DNA from 2 places in the Bacillus sp. C1 genome. Region 1 is predicted to be linked to the other one. Evidence: riboswitches for the same ligand, from Rfam matches in the RefSeq annotation. Region 1 holds a riboswitch; the other holds the start of a gene.

Region 1 (9,774 bases):
AATACAAATAAAACTGAAAGTGAAATGAATAATTTTTTCATTTTTTTCTCCTTTGTATGAATTGGATGTAATATATAGCTTTCTAATAGGATAGATATTTCATGCTTATATATTCATTGTATTCTTCTAGAAATCACCATTTTTGTTGATAGTTTACATATTGATAATGATTATCAATACTAACTCTTTAAATAATATAATTTTATCTTTTTGTCTTGTCAATAGTAATTTTGATTGTAAATAGAACGAAAAAAAGGTATATTTTATTGAGAATGATAATCAATTTAATTTGGTGACCGAGGAGTGAACGCAAATGAATCAAGAAGAGCTATTTGATGTGACCGTAATTGGCGGTGGTCCAGCAGGACTTTATTCAGCGTTTTATAGTGGACTAAGAGAAATGAAAACGAAGATAATTGAATTTCAGTCACAGTTAGGTGGAAAGATACACGTTTATCCTGAAAAAATGATTTGGGATATCGGAGGACTGCCCCCGGTTACGGGAGCGCGGTTAATCGAGCAACTGGTGGAGCAAGGATTAACATTTCATCCAGAAGTAGTGTTAAATGAAAAGGTAGAATCAATTACTCGGAATGAAGATGGGATTTTTGTGTTAACAACTTTCTCCGGTCAAAAGCATTTTTCAAAAACAGTGGTTGTAGCTACTGGAAGTGGAATATTGAAACCACAAAAATTAGCAATTGAAGGTGCAGAGAAGTTTGAAGTATCGAATTTAAATTATACGGTAAAATCTTTGAAGCGTTTTAAAGATAAAACAGTAATTATTTCAGGTGGGGGAAACTCTGCGATAGATTGGGCAAATGAATTAGAGCCCATTGCGAAAAAGGTTTATTTAACATATAGAAAAGATGCGTTAGCTGGTCATGAAGCACAAGTGACACAGCTTATGAATAGCTCGGCGGATTGTTTCTTTCATACATCAATTACAAAGCTAGTGGCTGATGACAAGCACGAAACGATTGAATATGTTGAGTTAACGAATCACGAAACAGGTGAAGTTTCTCATTTATCGATTGACGAGGTCATTATTAATCATGGATATGAACGTGATATGACATTATTGGAGAATAGTGAACTAAATGTTGAAATCGTTGATAACTATTTTATTTCTGGGAGTGCAAGTAGTGAATCTTCCATAGAAGGATTATATGCTGCTGGAGATATTTTAAAGCATGAAGGGAAATTGCATTTAATTGCAGGCGCTTTCCAAGATGCTGGAAATGCTGTAAATAAGGCGAAGCAATTTATTCAGCCAGAGGCGAGTGAATACGGAATGGTTTCTTCACATAATGATGTTTTTAAACAGCGTAACCGAGAACTTATTAAGCAAATGATGAAATAATGGATCTTGCTGAGAAGTTTAAAACGTGGGAAGAACAAAATGTTTTTTACAGATAAACACCCAGTTACTTTCTTGTCTTTATAAAGTAGCTGGGTGTTTATTTGTTTTCTAGCTTTTTTTTCATTTATATGACACCGGTTTCTTCAGTGCACGTCTTTTACATGTATTTTGAAAGAGGGGAATATGGCGACGTGAACGATTTATTTGTAAATGTTTTTTATTACTCATCTGTTTTTAAAGGGAATTTATGCTGTTCCTTGTGTGTAATGATTAGGAAATTGCTTATTTTGCATTGAAGCAATGTATTGTTTGCCATGCTTTCTTGCAACAGATTCTAATATGTGACGCACACGTTTAGTTAGGTGGCCTTGATTTTGTAATGCCTCGCAGTACGCATCATAGTAAGCATATTTAGCCCAAAGAAAATCATCTTGTTGGAATAAGAAATGATTTTGATACCAGTCCCCAATTGTAGTATAGTTCATGTTTTCATTTGTTACTTTTTTTTGCTCGATAATTCTTTTTGGCAATTCTTTAGAAAGCTGAGAAGCAGTGTTTGTTGTTGCAGCTTGTAATGATTGTTCTAACATTGTAATGATGTGACGAGTAGCCATATGTTAACTCTCCTTTGTATAAATGGATAAATGCCATTTTATATTTTTATACCACTCTATGTATTATACAATATATGGAATGCATCTACCTGCTTTTTGGTTTGTATTCACAAAATCTTTTTATTTTACCTCGCAAAAGCCTGATTCGTGAAGATTAATAATTAGTGGAGGTTGAAGAAAACCCCTACTGATTAAAGTTTCACTTTATGTATAAAAATCTTTTATAATGATGGAGAGGTAAAAAATCGTAAGGGAATGAAAGAATTGTATATAACAATAAAGGAAGCAGCAGAATATTTAAATCTTCCGGAGTCTTATATTGAAGAATTGGTTCAACAAAAACGAATTCGATCTGTGTATGATGGTGAGCAATATTTGCTGAATAAAGAACAGTTCAATACGCATTTAGAACAAATGGAAAAATATAAGCAGTTAGTAGAAGAAATATTAAATGAACCAATTCCAGAGGATATGGATGTAAAAGATGAAGATTAAATTACATGGATAAAGTTATATAGTATCATTTTTTCTAAATACCGTTTCAAGAGCTATAGAATAAGTATCTTGAAATGGTTTTTTTTACAATAAAATATATAACGGCTTTGTTTACAAGTATATAAGTTGCAGTTACGAAAATAAAAAAGGTTCCCAACTCGTTTGCTTTTTCTGTTTTGCATAGCATGATATAGTGACAAATTAGCAGTATCCTTGTCAATTATATAGAATGAAAAGACAAGCGGATTTTTCAGAAAAGTGTTCTTGTTATGTAAATATAAACATTTTATAAAAAGCATCAAGAATGCTTTTTTTTCTAAAATACTTAGTTTATAATGGAGGAAAATATCGACATGAAGTTTGATTACTCATGTACCGGTTTGTAGTTTTCATTTCTATGAATGTTTAGAATGAATTAGATTTCTGTGAATTAAAAAAGAGGGGTGCACACGCATCCTTTTTTCTATGCAGATATTATGAAAGAGGTGGTATGATGGAATTAACATTAAATTCGACTGTATGTTTACACACGATTCAATTTCGAAAAGAGCAAAAGAATTATATTGTAAAAGATACAATTACAGGCGAAAAATATGAAATGCCGCCACTTTGTATTGATGCACTTGCCATGATGCGTGACGGATTTTTATTGGGAGAAATTGAGGGAAAGTTAAAAGAAGAATATCCAAAAGAAGAAGTGAACATTCTAGAATTTACGAGGCAACTGTTAGAACTAGAGCTTGTCGGGATGGTTGACGGAGAAGAAATCATTTGTACGAAAAAGAAAGATAAGGATTATTTTGCATGGGTTCGTCCTCGTGTTGAAAAGCTTTTTCTTAATGTAAACCGAAAATATCGAAGCAGAGGTCAATGATGATCTCTGCTTTTTTAGTGAATTAGAAAATAACCGCAAATGCTCTAGCAAAGGCGCCGTCACTATTTTTAATTTTCAGTGGTGCTGCTGAAAAGAAAAAGCGTTTTGTTTCAATTGCAGCTAAGTTTGTTAAGTTTTCAATTAAGTAAATATTATTTCCTAATAAAATATGATGAATTGGTGATGTTTCAGTTGTCACTTCATCAGGAGAAATGAAATCTAAACCGACAGCTTTTACTTTTAATCTAACTAATTCTTCAGCAAGTTCTTCTGAAAGATAAAAGGCTTCCTTTTCATATGCTGCTGTATTCCATTTGTTTGAGAGATTAGAATGGAAAATGACGATATCTCCTTCTTTTATTCCTGCATCATGTAATACTTCTTTAGGTAATTTTCGTTCTTGTACATGTGTTACATCAATGAGAATAGCTTCACCTACAAACTGATTAAGTGGTAATTGCTCAATTGTCGATGCACCTGAAATAAAATGGGCGGGTGCATCACAATGTGTACCAACGTGAACTATTGAATGAAAATCTGTGACTTGAAATCCAGCCTCTTCAACACTTGTAATAGATTCTAAATGAATCGGCGGTGTTCCAGGAAATTGAGACATATTGTTTTCGAATGTTTGTGATAAATCAATTACTTTCATTGGTAATACCTCCAATAATTTTTTTGAAATATAAAAAGCCTATCTTTCAAATCAAGAAAGGTAGGCTTTGCATACTTACATGTAAGTTCATTTTCTATCTTCCAAAATGCGTTGCATTTTGCAGGATTTAGCACCTATTCAGTCTATATAAACTGAGGTTGCTGGGCTTCAAAGGGCCAGTCCCTCTGCCTCTCTCGATAAGGAAATTATTCAGTTTTAAAATTTGAAATTTTCTGTTATTTAAATTGTAATTCATTTCCTTTTTTAATGCAAGAATGAAAATAGGTATTCACCCAACTAAGGGATCCAGCATATGGTGGCTTATGTAAGCAAATTGCTGCAAAGGAGTGAGTGCAGTGACAGGAAAAGTTTTGAATTATTATGCTGGTGGGAATACTGCTAGAGGTTTTTATAGCTTATATGAGGAGAACTTAATTGGACTGGAAAGACTTTTTATTTTGAAGGGTGGTCCAGGAACTGGGAAATCTTCGCTAATGAAAGCAATTGGACGTGAGTGGACTGAAAGAGGCTATGATATTGAACTTTTGCATTGTTCTTCTGATAACAAATCTATCGACGGTGTTATTATTCCAAAATTAAAAGTAGGAATTGTAGATGGAACAGCACCACATGTTATTGAGCCTAAAACACCTGGAGTTGTAGAAGAGTATGTAAATTTAGGAGAGGCTTGGGATTCAGAAAAATTACGAAACCGTAAAGATACGATTAAACGATATATGTCAGAAGCAAGCCGAGCATTTCAATCAGCATATAATTGTTTCAAAGAGGCATTAGTTATACATGATGATTGGGAAAAAATTTATATTAATAATATGGATTTTCAAAAAGCAGATAAATTAACAAATCAGCTTATCCAAAAATTATTTGCAGATAGCAAAGGAAAACAAGCGGTTGTAAAGCACCGTTTCTTAGGAGCAGCGACACCAAAAGGTGCGGTTGATTTCGTTCCAAATTTAACAGAAGGAATCCCGCATCGTTATTTTATAAAAGGGCGTCCAGGAACTGGAAAATCAACAATGTTAAAAAAAATAGGAGCGACAGCAGAAGAAAAAGGCTTTGAAGTTGAAGTATATCATTGTGGTTTTGATCCAAATAGCCTTGATATGATTATTGTAAGAGAGTTAGGCTTTGCAATCTTTGATAGTACAGCGCCTCATGAATATTTTCCGGAACGAGAAGGTGATGAGATTATTGATATGTATAATTTCATTGTTAAGAAAGGAACGGATGAAAAATATGCTAAGGAAATTCGAGATGTTTCCATTCGATATAAAGCAAAGATGAATGAAGCTATGTCGTTCTTAGCGGAGGCAAAAGCAGTGCGAGATAAATTAGAACGAATTTATATTGCTGCGATGGATTTTAAAAAGGTGGATATGTATCAAAATGAAATAAAGAGAGAGTTTGAGCAGATTGCTAAATTTCTTGGCGAGCAGCAAAAATAAAACGATTGTAAGCTGTTAGGAAGAACCTAGCAGCTTCCATACATATTAATGGCGGCATGATATATTTTAGAAGTAGAATCTTACTTTAATGGTGAGTATATTTGTCGAATTTCCAGGGAAATGATCAAAAAATGAGGAGGATACATATGCAAAGTAAAATTCAATTGGAATTAGAGAGAATTGAGAAAGAGAATAACGTAAAAATTTTATTCGCGGTGGAATCTGGAAGCCGTGCATGGGGATTCCCGTCGAAAGATAGTGATTACGATGTTAGATTTGTATACATTCATCCAGTAGAGTGGTATTTATCTATAAATGAAAAACGCGATGTCATTGAATATCCAATTAGCGATGCTTTAGACATAAGTGGCTGGGATATTAGAAAAGCTCTGCGATTATTTGCAAAATCAAATCCTGCATTATTAGAATGGATCCGCTCTCCAATCTTTTACTCTAAGGATTCTGACCTTCCAGAACGTCTACAGAAGGTGAGCGAAAATGATTTTGATCCAAAAGCAACAATCTACCATTACTTACATATGGCATCAAAAAACTATCATGAATTTCTACAAGGAGAGAGTGTGAAGTTAAAAAAATACTTCTATGTATTGCGGCCTATTTTAGCTTGCAAATGGTTAGAAGAGAAAGGGACATTACCGCCTGTAGAATTTGACCGATTAATTACTGAACTATCAATAGAACAAAAAATTTTAAATGAGATTGAAGATTTACTAATCAAGAAAAAAGCAGGCGTTGAGCTAGATGCTGGTCCAAAAATTATAGCATTAAATGAATTTTTGGAGGAACAAATAAAGTACTACCAGGAGTATGTGAAGGGAATTGAAAAAGGACAGGGTATTGAAATTGAAAGATTGAATGTCTTGTTTCGGGACATGTTATCTGAAACAGAGTACCAATAGATTGAATGATTTGTTTCAGGCTGCGTGGAAAGGGAAATGCCTACGAACTTCTAAAAAGAAACATTGTAATTTGACGAGGTTGGTTCGTATAAAATGGTGAATGAAATTTTATCGATGATTTTTCAAATATATCGACCGTTTCTCATCATATATCGGCGCAAATTAAAATATATCAGCGATTCGACAAAGGATATCGACTAACCAGCAAAAAATGACAAAAAAACAGGAGCCACCTAGCTCCTGTTTTAGCTAACTTTACTTTGTTTAGGAATAAAGAAAACAGCAACAGCTGCAATAAATCCAGCAATTGCAAATAAGTAAAAGTTCCATACTTGATCATATTGTAGAGTCATTAATACTCCTATAATAATTGGGCCAGCGATTGCGCCAATAAGTCCCCATCCTAAAGATGTAGCACGAGCGTGTGAAGGGAAGTATTGGGTTACATAAGCGTTTAATATTTGGGTAATGCCAACGGACCCAATTCCAGCAAGTCCGATTAAAATATAAATAATAGAAATATGAGGCTTTATTGTCAACAATCCAATACAGATAGCGGCTATAAGATAAGAAATGCTAATAACAATCTTAGCTCCGATGCGATCTGCAATCGCTCCTGCCAACAATGCACCGATTGCAGCTGTTATATTAAGCATAAGTAAGAAAGATAAACTAGAACCTAGTGGATATCCGGCTTGGCGCATCATCTGTGGTAACCATGTATTCAACCCGTAAATAAGAAACATACCCATAATATAAGTAACCCAAAAAAGTAGAGTGGCTGTTATATAAGATTTTGAGAATAGAGTAATGATCCCGCTCTGCTTATGTTTTGTTGAAGGTTGATTCGTTATTTGCTGGGAAGGTAATTCAATTTGATAACGTTTACTAACTTGCGCAGCTTCTTCATGGCGGCTACGTGAGAGTAAAAATTGAATAGATTCTGGTAAGTAACGAATGATAAAGGGGATGAGGAGAAGTGGAATCATTCCAATACCAAACATGACTCTCCAGCCAAAATCTTGTAACATAAACATAGATAAAATAGCTCCTAAAACGATTCCTAGTGGATAACCAGTAAACATAAGTGCATAAGTGAAAGATTGTCGTTTTGCAGGCGAATATTCAACTGTGAGTGCAGAAGCAGTTGGGATTACCCCGCCAAGACCAATACCCCCGATAAAACGAAATAGGCCGAATAGTTCAGGTGATGAAGCCATTGCAGCAAGACCCATTGTAATAGAAAAAAGGGCCAAACAATAGATTAGAGTCCATTTTCTTCCAATGAAGTCTGTGATAGTACCAACAAAGATGGCTCCGATAAACATACCAAATAGCGCATAACTGGCAATTGTGCCAGCCTCTGCGGGGGACAGGGCCCAGCTTTTATCTTCTAGAAGTGATGGTAAAACAGCACCGTAAATGCCTAAATCGTATCCATCCGCTAAAATAGCGAGCCAACAGATGAAAACGACAAGTTTTGTAATAGAGTTTGAAAAACTCGTTTTTGTGGATTCTGGATGAAGTGTAGAAGATGGTTGCATAGCATACACCTCTTTTCATAGATTAATATACTATTTTGTTGAATATTACAATTTTCCTTCTATTGTCGAATTCTATCGATGATTAAATAAGAGTTCGTACATGAAAAATTGGCTACTGCAAAAATAATCTTCTTTTGCAGTAGCCAATTTCTTTCTGTTGTAAAAACGATCTATTCTCCATCAACCCGTTTCAGTGGTTTCTCTGCTGGCCCCTCAATGACATCTCCTTCAATTGAAAAGCGCGAACCATGACAAGGGCAATCCCACGTACAATCACCGCTGTTCCATTCTACTTCACACCCAAGGTGCGTACAGGTCGTATCGACAATATGTAGTTTTCCTCCATCATCTTTATAAGCACCTGCACGTTTCCCGTGAACTCTTACAACGGCACCCTCACCATTTTCAAGATCTTCTGGTTTACGGAGAGCGAATTCTAGCTTGCCCTCAATCAAATGTTTTGCCACATCAAGATTTTGAGAAACAAATGTTTTTATATCTGGATCCGCATGGAACCGTGATGGTGTAAAGAGTTCTTTATAAGGGTTATTTGTTTTTGTAATAGCGTCTGTTAATATGTGTGCTGCAATTGTTCCTGTTGTCATCCCCCATTTTCGATACCCTGCTGCAACGAATATGTTTGAGTTCCTTTCATTAATATGGCCAATATAAGGTAATTTATCTAATGTAATTAAGTCTTGTGCGGACCATCTGTAAGGAATTTCATCTATTCCAAATGTTTCTTCTGCAAAAGAGTGCAATGCTTCATAATGAAGCATCGTATTAATCCCTTGTCCTGTTTTATGGCTTTCACCGCCAACAAGAATGAGTTTTTCTCCATTCATTGTTGTGTAACGTAAGGAACGTGTAGGATTATCAATACTTAAGTACATGCCTCCAGGATAATCTGTCTTTGCTTTTATAGCGAGAACGTAGGAACGCTCTGCATACATTCTCGTGAAAAAAAAGCTGTTCGCATCATAGAAAGGGAAATGAGAGCAGGAGACAACATATTCACATGTAATCCGATGGCCATCCTTTGTAATAATTTGTGGGGATGAGTCTTTCTCGACATCAATCGCAGTAGTTTGCTCATAGACAGATCCGCCTGCTTCAATAAACTGTTCAACAAGATTTTTTAAATAATGAAGAGGGTGGAACTGTGCTTGGTTTTTCATAACAAGTGCTGCTTGAACTGAAATAGGAAGCGGAATGGACTCTACATAGTCACAAGGAATATTTAGCTTTTTATAAGCTTCGTATTCTTTTGTTAATTTCCGTAATCCATCGTTGCAAGTTGTATATAAGTAGGCGTCTTCTTCAGTAAAATCACAGTCGATGTTATTTGTTTGGATTGTTTCTTTAATAAATTGCAACGCTTTTTCGTTTGCCTTATAGTATAGCCGAGCTTGATCAGCTCCAAAATGATGAATCAGTTCATCATAAATGAGATCGTGTTGTGCAGTAATCTTTGCGGTCGTATGGCCTGTTGTTCCATTTAAAATGTTTCCAGAATCAATTAAAACAACTTTCACACCCTCCTTTGCCAGTAAATAAGCAGTTGTGATACCTGTAATTCCAGCGCCAATAATTGCAACCTCTGTTCTTATATGTTCTGACAGTTTAGGGAAGGTAGAGAGTGAAGTAGAATCACGCCAGTACGGTTCTGGAAATTGGGGAAATGAATTGTTTGTCATCTTGTATTCCTCCTGTTTTAAAATAATTTACTACTTAATTTTTCCAATTTATATGAAATTCATGTAGAGTATTTTAATCGAGTCATCCTTCTTTATATAGAGTAAGGATGGGGGAGGGCAATTTAGGAGAAAGGGATACTATGCAA
Region 2 (9,774 bases), on a different contig from region 1:
ATTCCAATACGATTCCGATACGGTCCGTCTTTTATATATGCTTTCTGCCCTGTAATATCAAAATTCAATATCCTCACCTCTTTTACTGCGCTCAACTTTGAAATACTACCTTCTTTTCGGAAAGTTTCCTTTCATTGCACTATTTCTGTATATATATGATAAAAAAGTAAAAGAGTCCTTCCTTCATTACAATTATTTTTTCTTTGTTTCATTTTAATAAATTATATGTAAAAATTATGCAAATAAGGGGTTGGAAGCGCTTTCTAATTCTGTTTTCATGTTATAATATAAAAGTAAAACTTCGTAAAGAGGGAGAAAAATGGATATAACAATTATTACAAAAGTAATCAAAACATTAACATCATATGGATTCCAAAATGTAACATATTGCGAAAAAACAAAACAATTCTTATTTCATAACCAAACTGATATCATGAACGGCTATGCAGAAATAACATATAGCAACCAATTTGAAAAGTTTAATGTACAAATTCATCCGATTGAAACACACCATCAAGCAGAATTACAAGAAATTGAAAAACACATTCAATCTTGTATACGAAAAGTTAAGTATTTGAATGCATTTCTTGCAGGACAAAAGAAATTAACTGACAAAGCTATTATAACGTAAAAAAGAACGTGAGCATCTACACGTTCTTTTTTACATTATTGTATATTCATCTTCTCTTTTAATGACAAACTCGTCACAGACTCTAATGCATCCATTGCTTCTCCAATGGTCATATCAAAAACTGTCTTATCTTCTACATATGGGAACTGTCTAAAACGTTTTTCAAGCATTTTTACTGCATCCGATGTGAATACTGCACTCTCTATATCAAACTCTGTTTCCAGAAGAACAATCCAATCTAAAATGTGAAATCCTAACCCATTTACAAATGAAATGAGCTTTTCTTCAGGCTGTGAAGATAGAAATACATAGTGCTCCATTTCACTAAAAAGTTCTTCTCCTAAAATTCCTGCTAATTCCTCATCGTGTTCACGCTCTACAATTTCTTCATAACCGTAATCATCAACAAGTTCTTCTACTTCTTCCCCGTCCAAACAAAGTAACTGACTACGCAGTGCACCTTTTTTAAATTCACTTTTCTGTACAACTTCTAAAAAACTCGTTTCCCATCCTTGTTCTAATTTCATATTTATAACTCCTTTATGCCTTATTTATTTTCAAATATATATTTTGATTAAATGCCTTCCTCGCTTTTTGATTACACAACTTAACATGTTCAGATAAACTAGACGCCTTATATATTTTACCATTCCTATAGACAGGCGGATCAATTAAACGTTCTTTCCCACCTGAGTATGAAATATCGTACTCTTGATCATTTTCTTCTACTAATACATTTGGATGCAAAGTAGCCAATCGCCTCGTTATTTCTTCATCTTGGCTACTTTTTAATTTTCGTAGCAGTGTCTCATCATCGGTCAAAAAATCTGAAACATCTATCAATTTTCTTTCTAATGCTACTTGCAACACATTCGTTAATACATGATAACTATACGAGCCTAACGGATGTAAAAAGAAATCCAATGTTTCTTTATAATATACTTCTGTAAACCATTCTGCTGCCTCTATCGTACGAAGACAGATTTGTTTTTTATGAACAATTAATTGCTTTAAAAATATAAGAACTTCTTGTTTTGAAATCATTCCATAAGTATATAAATCACGAAGTGTATAATCTATACGATCCGCACACAAGGCCGGTAATGGTTGTTCCAACAACATCCATTGTTCCCAGTTTTGCAGTATTTTAGAATCATGTCCATACTTTTGTAAAATAAGAGGAATATCCGAGTTTTCAATAACTGTATCAAAAATATATTCATGATAGTCTTCATCTTTTTTATGTAATACACGATCTACAACGTGCGAAAAAGCAGTATGTGATACATCGTGAAGTAATGCTGCAATTTGCTCCGCTTCACTCCCGCCAAGCATTTTTACCAGCAGCATAACTCCAATTGAATGTTCATAACGTGTTACATTCCACTCTGGTTTTACAAGAAAGCTCGCTCCAACTTGGTGAACCTTCTTCAACCTTTGCATAGCTTCTGTTTGTAATAACTCTTCTAATACACCATCTATTTCAAAATCCCCGTATATCGAATCATAAATCTGCATGTTCTACGCCTCTCCTTTATTCGTGACGTATGAAATAAACCGATCCACATCTCCTTGAAAAATACCCACTTCTGGTAAATGATAAAACGTTGTTTGCAGCGGATTATTTTCATGATACAGATGGATTTCCTTTTCTAAAGCAATTGCCATACCAAGCTCTATATGACTACCATTTCCGCCATCTAGTAAAAGTAAGAAAACATCCGCTAATTGAATTGCCTGTCTTTCTGCTTGACCAATCTTCTGCAGCTGTTCTCTATTTGTCGCTCTTTCATTTTGAGTCCAATCATATGTATGATGCCATCCCATTTCTTTCAGTTTACTCGCTACAAATTGAACAAGATTTTTATTTTGAAAACTTGATGCGATATAAAAATTCATCTTAATTAACTCCTTATTTATATACATCTAAAGAGAAACTCCTTTTTAGCGTTACTACTAATGATAGAGAAGCATTTCGCCAAAAGAAATCCCCACCTTCAAAACTTATTTTGCGTTTACGTGGTGGGGGATCTCATGATTTTCTCTTATTTTTTGTTTTTTATCACTTTCATCGACTAACATTTCTAATTCAGCTGTTATTTCCGATTTTTCTAAGTTTCGTTCTTGTGCAAATTTTCTTGAAATGTAAACAATAACACTACCAACATACAAGACAAAACATATAATTAGAGCAGTATTTTCATAGATACTTAGCTCCAAAACAGTCACTCCTAATCCATTCATATTTTCACGCTCAAAGAACTGGAATTTCTCTATTAAATCTCTGTTATTGTACCATAAATACAGTAATTCTTCGAACCTTTCCTTCTACTACAAAAGGCATGATTTTTTAATCATGCTTCCATAATATATTTTACAATAGTCTGCACGGCTTCTTTCCCACTATATTTTTTAAATCCTTTTTTATACTCCGCACAATTACGATCGAGCTCTTCTACACACTCTATAAGGGATGGTGCTGTGATATTTTCTTCATATAAAACCGATGCATATCCTTGTCTTTCAAACGATTGTGCATTTAAGATTTGATCTCCACGGCTTGAAGCTTTCGGTAATGGAATTAAAATCATGGGCTTTTGCAATGTTAAAAATTCAAAAATCGCATTTGATCCAGCACGTGAGATGACAAAATCCGTTGCTCCTAATACATCTGGTAATTCGCCCTGTACATATTCAAACTGCCTATATCCTTCCAGACCTTGTAATTTCCCATCTAGATTCCCTTTCCCGCATAGGTGAACAACTTGATACTTTTTAAGGAGCTGTGGCAATGCTTCTCGTACTGTTTCATTAATCTTCTTTGCACCTAAACTTCCTCCCATAACCGTGATAACTGGTTTTCTAGTATGGAACTTAAGAAATTGCAGTCCTTTCTCACGTTTTCCACGTAACACTTCTTCCCTTACAGGTGAACCTGTATAAACCACCTTCTCTTTTGGCAGATGCTGTGCCGCTTCTTCAAACGTGATAAATATTTTGGAAGCAAAGCGAAGTGCAATTTTATTTGCTAGCCCTGGCGTCATATCAGACTCATGTAAAAAAACCGGAACACGATTCAGCCAGCCAGCAATTACTACTGGGACAGATACAAAGCCACCCTTTGAAAAAATAACATCTGGTTTTAATTTTCGTATTCGCGTATAAGCATCCAGCACACCTTTCATAACAAGGAAAGGATCTTTTATATTTTTCAAATCAAAATAACGACGCAACTTTCCGCTCGCTATACTATAGTACGGAATTCCTTCATTCTCTATAATCGTTTTTTCAATCCCTTGATGAGAACCAATATAAGAAATATCCCATCCCTTTTCTTGCAGATGTGGAATAATTGCTAAGTTAGGTGTTACATGACCTGCGGACCCGCCGCCTGTAAAGACTATTCTTTTCATATGTCTCCCCCTTCTACACTATAGTACACTAAAATATCGTGCTTCGGGGTGAGCAAATACCATTGCCGTTACGATGCTTCTGGCTCCATCATAAAGTGAAACTTTAATCAGTGGGGTGGCTTCATCCCCCACTGATTATTAGCCCTCACCAATCGGGATTTTACGGGCATCCTGACTCCCACCTAACTTCTTTACTGTCGCTGAATTAAGCGAAATAGCATTTCATGTTGCACTCTCATTTTTATCGCTTTCATCATTTAATTCCCTCTTTTACTTCTTGCTTTACTCTTACATACTTAACAAGATTTTCTGTAATTTCATAGTTCAAAAATGGTGTAATGAGATAGATGCCATTAAAATATTTCATCGCCGCATCAATTAACTCTTGTGAAATACGAATACCTTCTGTAATTGCAGCCTCCTTGGTTTCATGACCATCCATTCGATTTCTTACTTCCTCTGGCAATGTAATACCTGGCACCTCAAAATGAAGAAAATCAGCATTACGTTTACTTACTAAAGGCATAATCCCAATAAAAATTGGTTGTTCCAAATGCTTTGTTGCTTCATAAACTTCTTCAATTAAGGCTACATCGTAAATGGGTTGTGTTAAAAAATACTCTGCACCAGCTGCAATTTTTCTTTCCATCCTTTTCACTGCTGCTTTTAAATGTCTCACGTGCGGATTAAAAGCGCCCCCAACAGAAAACCTTGTCGCCGGGCCAATTGTTTTCCCTAAAATAGAACGACCATCATTCATTTCTTTAATCATTTTAATTAGTTCAATAGAAGACAAATCATATACAGACGTCGCTCCAGGAAAATCCCCTACTCTTGCCGGGTCACCTGTTAAAGCTAACACTTCCTCCATCCCTAAAGCTGATAAACCAAGTAAATGAGATTGCAATCCAATAACATTATGGTCACGACATGTTAAGTGCGTCAGCACTGGAATATCATGTTTTGTTAATAACGCTCCCATTGCCATATTAGAAATGCGCGGAGATGCTAATGAGTTATCTGCTAACGTAATGGCATCTGCACCTGCTCGTTTTAGTACTCTAGCTCCTTCAAAAAAACGTTGTGTATCCAATGTTTTTGGGGGATCTAATTCAACAACAACTGTTGTCCGCTTCTTCGCTTTCTCTGCAAGAGTAACAGGTGTACTCTTACGTTTTGCTTGTGTGTGGATCACTTCTTTTCTTTGAACAATTTGTTTTTCTGTAACAGGTGTTACATTCTCAATCGCACGCTTCATCCCTTCAATATGTGCCGGCGTTGTACCACAACAACCCCCTAATAAACGAATACCTTGTTCAATAAATTTTGGTGTCATCGCTTCAAAATAAGCAGGGCTACCTTCATATACATACCGCCCTTCTACATAATTCGGAAGACCTGCATTTGGATAAGCTGATAAATAACCATTTTTAGGAATAGATATCATTTTGAAAGCTTCCGTCATATGAAGCGGTCCTAATTGACAATTTAGTCCAACTACATTAGCACCGTAATCTAAAATTTGTGTTACGATTTCATTTACATCATTGCCATTTTGCGTTGTTCCTGCTTCATGAAGTGCTAACTGTGCAACAATTGGAATATCTGTTTGTTTTCGCAATACTTTCACCGCATGTAACAATTCGAATTCATCATAAAATGTTTCTAACAATAATCCATCAACTTTTTCTTCTAATAATGCCTCTGCCTGCTCAAGTAGCATAAATTCTCGTTCCATATCAGTCGTTGTAACAGCTCCGATGTGCTTCATCCCACCAATCGTCCCTAAAATAGCGTTTCGCTCTGTAACAGCCGCTTTTGCAAGCTTAACCGCAGCTTTATTAATTTGGACCACCTGATTTTCTAAACCATACATGCGCAATTTCGCTTCATTGGCACCATACGTATTTGTTTGAATAACATCTGCTCCAGCAGCTACATATTGTTTATGAATCGATATAATAAGATCTGGATCGGATACGTTTAATTCTTCAAAACTACTTTGCAAACCATGAGAATGTAATAATGTTCCGATTGCACCATCACCGATAACAATTCCTTTTGATAATAAGTCTAGTAATTTCACCCTTCTCCCTCTTTTCTATCAATATAAAAACCCCTCTTCACCTGAAGAGGGGGACATGAGTAATCCTCCTCTTATCATGCAAAACAAATTGTTTTGCAGGTATTAGCACCGTTTCAAACATTTCGTTTGAAGGTTGCCGGGTTTCACAGGGCCTTTCCCTCCACCGCTCTTAATAAGAGTTTATCTTTATTAGTAATCTATGTTTTAAAAGGAAATACGTGTACTTTTTAACAATCTTTGTTAATTTTCTCATAAAGTTAGCATGAGAAAAAATAAAAGTCAATGGAATCAGGATAAAAATAAAAAATATTTAAAATAAAGTTGCAATTCAGTTATCTTTTGTTGTAAAGTTAAACTCATAATAAAATTTCATACAAACTATTCTTATCTAGAGAGGTAGAGGGACTGGCCCTGTGACACCTCAGCAACCATTAACACGTTCGTTAATAAGGTGCTAATTCCAGCAAATTGTGAACAAATTTGACAGATAAGAAGAAGACTATATTCGCATGAAAGCCTTCTTCTTAGAAGGCTTTTTTATTTTTATCAAGGAGGAATCTCACATGTCAACAATTGAAACAAAACTAGCTCAAATCGGAAACCGAAGCGAAACTACAACAGGAACTGTTAACCCCCCTGTTTATTTTTCAACGGCTTATCGGCATGAAGGAATTGGAAAATCAACAGGTTTTGATTATTCACGAACAGGTAACCCAACACGTGGTCTGTTAGAACATGCAATTGCTGATTTAGAAGAAGGGGAACAAGGTTATGCCTGTAGTTCTGGAATGGCAGCTGTTCTTCTTGTTCTTTCTTTATTCCGCTCTGGAGATGAACTTATCGTATCAGAAGACTTATACGGGGGAACCTATCGCTTATTTTCAGAACATGAGGAAAAATGGAATATTCGATGTAGATACGTAGATACACAATCTATTAAACAAATAGAACAAGCCATCACTTCTCAAACAAAGGCTATTTTCATAGAAACACCGACCAATCCATTAATGCAAGTAACAGATCTTGCAGCTGTCTCGGCCGTTGCAAAACGACATGGAGTCCTACTTATTGTAGATAATACTTTCTACACTCCTTATATACAACAACCATTGACAGAAGGGGCAGATATTGTCCTTCATAGCGCCACAAAATATTTAGGCGGTCATAATGATGTATTAAGCGGCCTTGTCGTTGCAAAAGGTCAAACACTTTGTGAAAAACTTGCCCACTATCATAATGCTTCTGGCGTTGTATTAAGTCCCTTCGATTCTTGGTTATTAATTCGCGGTATGAAAACATTGGCGCTCCGTATGAAACAACATGAAGAAAACGCAAAGAAAATCGTGTCTTATTTAAGGGAAGAAGACGGTGTAACCGATGTTTTTTATCCAGGACGAGGCGGCATGATTTCATTTCGTCTCCGCGATGAAAAATGGATAAATCCTTTCTTACAATCTTTATCATTAATTACATTTGCCGAAAGTCTTGGCGGGGTTGAGAGTTTAATGACCTATCCAGCAACACAAACACATGCAGATATTCCAGAAGCTGTGCGTACAGCGCGCGGGGTATGTAATCGCCTACTCCGTTTCTCCGTTGGCATTGAAGATGGTGATGATTTAATTCAAGACTTAAAGCAAGCTATTAAACATGTAAAAGAAGGTGTAAGAATATGAGTTATTCAATAGATACACTCTTACTTCATAACCAATATAAACATGATTCACAAACAGGAGCTGTTAACGTTCCTATTTATAATACATCAACATTCCATCAATTTGATGTAGATACCTTTGGAAAATACGACTACAGTCGCTCTGGGAATCCAACACGTGAAGCACTTGAAAACATAATTGCTTTATTAGAAGAGGGAACAAAAGGATTTGCCTTTTCATCTGGAATCGCAGCGATTTCTACTGCATTTCTCCTTCTTTCACAAGGCGATCATGTTCTCATTTCAGAAGATGTATACGGTGGAACGTATCGGATTGTGACAGAAGTCCTCTCTCGTTACGGTGTTTCACATACATTCGTCGATATGACGAATGTAGAGAAAGTAAAACAAAACATTAGACCGAATACAAAAGTATTTTACATTGAAACACCATCCAATCCATTATTAAAAGTAACCGACATTCGTGCTGTTTGTGCATTAGCAAAATCTGCTGGGGCTCTCACTTTTGTTGATAACACATTTTTAACACCATTGTTCCAAAAACCACTTGAACTCGGAGCCGATGTTGTACTTCATAGCGCAACAAAATTTATTGCTGGTCACAGTGATGTTACAGCTGGATTGGCAGTTGTAAAAAATGAGGAACTCGCTCAAAAACTAGGTTTCTTACAAAATGCCTTTGGCGCTATATTAGGGCCACAAGATTGTTCTCTCGTTCTTCGCGGCCTGAAAACATTGCATGTACGTCTTGAACACTCAGCAAGAAATGCAAACACAATTGCTCACTTTTTACAAAAACATTCAAAAATTCAAAATGTGTATTATCCTGGATTACAGTCACATCTCGGCTATGACATACAACAAGTACAATCCAAATCCGCTGGTGCTGTACTATCTTTCGAGCTACAATCCGAAGAAGCTTTACGACAATTTTTATCTCAAGTTAAACTCCCCGTATTTGCAGTAAGTTTAGGAGCTGTAGAATCTATCCTTTCTTATCCTGCAAAAATGTCACATGCAGCATTATCACAAGATGCACGTGATGAAAGAGGTATTTCTAATTCATTGCTCCGTTTATCAGTTGGCCTTGAAAATGTAGATGATTTAATTGCCGATTTTGAAAATGCTCTTTCTTATGTCGAAGAACCTGTGAATGCATAAGGAATTTTTATTCAACATTGAAATAAAAAAAGGATAGACCAAGCAAATCACATCTACTTGGTCTATCCTTTTTTATTTACTATTATGATACTGATTACAAATTAAGGTGATTTCTTTTCTAATATCAATAACTAACTCAGCATCAGATTCTTTGGCCAATCGTATCACATCATCACCACTGATCGTTTTTAAGTAAATAGCTAGGAAAATGAAAATGTTGTATAAAGTTATGTTATCCCTTCCGTCCAAAATTTGCATTCGATATAAGAGTATAAAATCCTTTTTCTTATTATTTCAAAAATTTTGTATATTCATTTGAAAGAACAAAAAATTCATGATAAAATCGTGTTATAAATGTATCTGTATCTTCAAACATCGTGTTACAAAACGTACAAATTAAACGATTTTATTTACATCACGTTCTCTTTTCTTACAATTTCTTTACTTTAGAACATTTTTTCTGCAACAACTATTTTCTTTTCTTTAGATTTTTGGTATGTATAGTATGGGTATAACAGCTCGCATGGAGGTGGAAAGAACATGTTAGAAACCTTTCAAAAGGAATTGGAACTATACGAGAATAATGCAGAATTATTGAAAGTTCTTGCTCACCCTGTTCGTTTATGTATTGTAAAAGGCTTAATCGAACGCGGTCCAAGCAATGTTTCAACAATGTACACAGGATTAAATATGCCACAATCCACAATTTCACAGCATTTAGCAAAATTAAAAAGTGCTAAAATTGTTTCTAGTGAAAGAAAAGGTTTGGAAATTTATTACAAAGTAGAAAATGAAACAATTATTCAAC

Evidence for each region. A riboswitch is a leader RNA that binds a small molecule or an ion and turns the genes downstream of it on or off. The one in region 1 is predicted to bind S-adenosylmethionine.
Region 2: linked by a shared signal. The riboswitch ahead of ACX5JI_RS02055 (methionine biosynthesis PLP-dependent protein) and the one ahead of ACX5JI_RS16490 (cyclase family protein) in region 1 are both predicted to bind S-adenosylmethionine.

The regions. Positions count from the first base shown of each region.
Region 1 covers NZ_JBTMZT010000005.1:73,906-83,679, forward strand. Annotated here, with positions in the region: gene ACX5JI_RS16465 (iron-hydroxamate ABC transporter substrate-binding protein) at 1-41, opposite strand, end outside; gene ACX5JI_RS16470 (NAD(P)/FAD-dependent oxidoreductase) at 314-1,363, shown strand; gene ACX5JI_RS16475 (hypothetical protein) at 1,609-1,977, opposite strand; gene ACX5JI_RS16480 (helix-turn-helix domain-containing protein) at 2,233-2,472, shown strand; gene ACX5JI_RS16485 (hypothetical protein) at 2,966-3,346, shown strand; gene ACX5JI_RS16490 (cyclase family protein) at 3,369-4,001, opposite strand; SAM riboswitch class I at 4,093-4,205, opposite strand; gene ACX5JI_RS16495 (PRK06851 family protein) at 4,358-5,467, shown strand; gene ACX5JI_RS16500 (nucleotidyltransferase domain-containing protein) at 5,614-6,387, shown strand; gene ACX5JI_RS16505 (MFS transporter) at 6,633-7,931, opposite strand; gene ACX5JI_RS16510 (FAD-dependent oxidoreductase) at 8,102-9,628, opposite strand.
Region 2 covers NZ_JBTMZT010000001.1:394,073-403,846, reverse strand. Annotated here, with positions in the region: gene ACX5JI_RS02100 (DUF3912 family protein) at 1-68, opposite strand, end outside; gene ACX5JI_RS02095 (hypothetical protein) at 320-631, shown strand; gene ACX5JI_RS02090 (hypothetical protein) at 667-1,158, opposite strand; gene ACX5JI_RS02085 (HD domain-containing protein) at 1,172-2,149, opposite strand; gene ACX5JI_RS02080 (nucleoside 2-deoxyribosyltransferase) at 2,153-2,530, opposite strand; gene ACX5JI_RS02075 (DUF3966 domain-containing protein) at 2,636-2,875, opposite strand; gene murG (undecaprenyldiphospho-muramoylpentapeptide beta-N-acetylglucosaminyltransferase) at 2,986-4,044, opposite strand; gene ACX5JI_RS02060 (bifunctional homocysteine S-methyltransferase/methylenetetrahydrofolate reductase) at 4,298-6,130, opposite strand; SAM riboswitch class I at 6,199-6,309, opposite strand; SAM riboswitch class I at 6,512-6,624, shown strand; gene ACX5JI_RS02055 (methionine biosynthesis PLP-dependent protein) at 6,694-7,806, shown strand; gene metC (cystathionine beta-lyase) at 7,803-8,966, shown strand; gene ACX5JI_RS02045 (ArsR/SmtB family transcription factor) at 9,507-9,774, shown strand, end outside.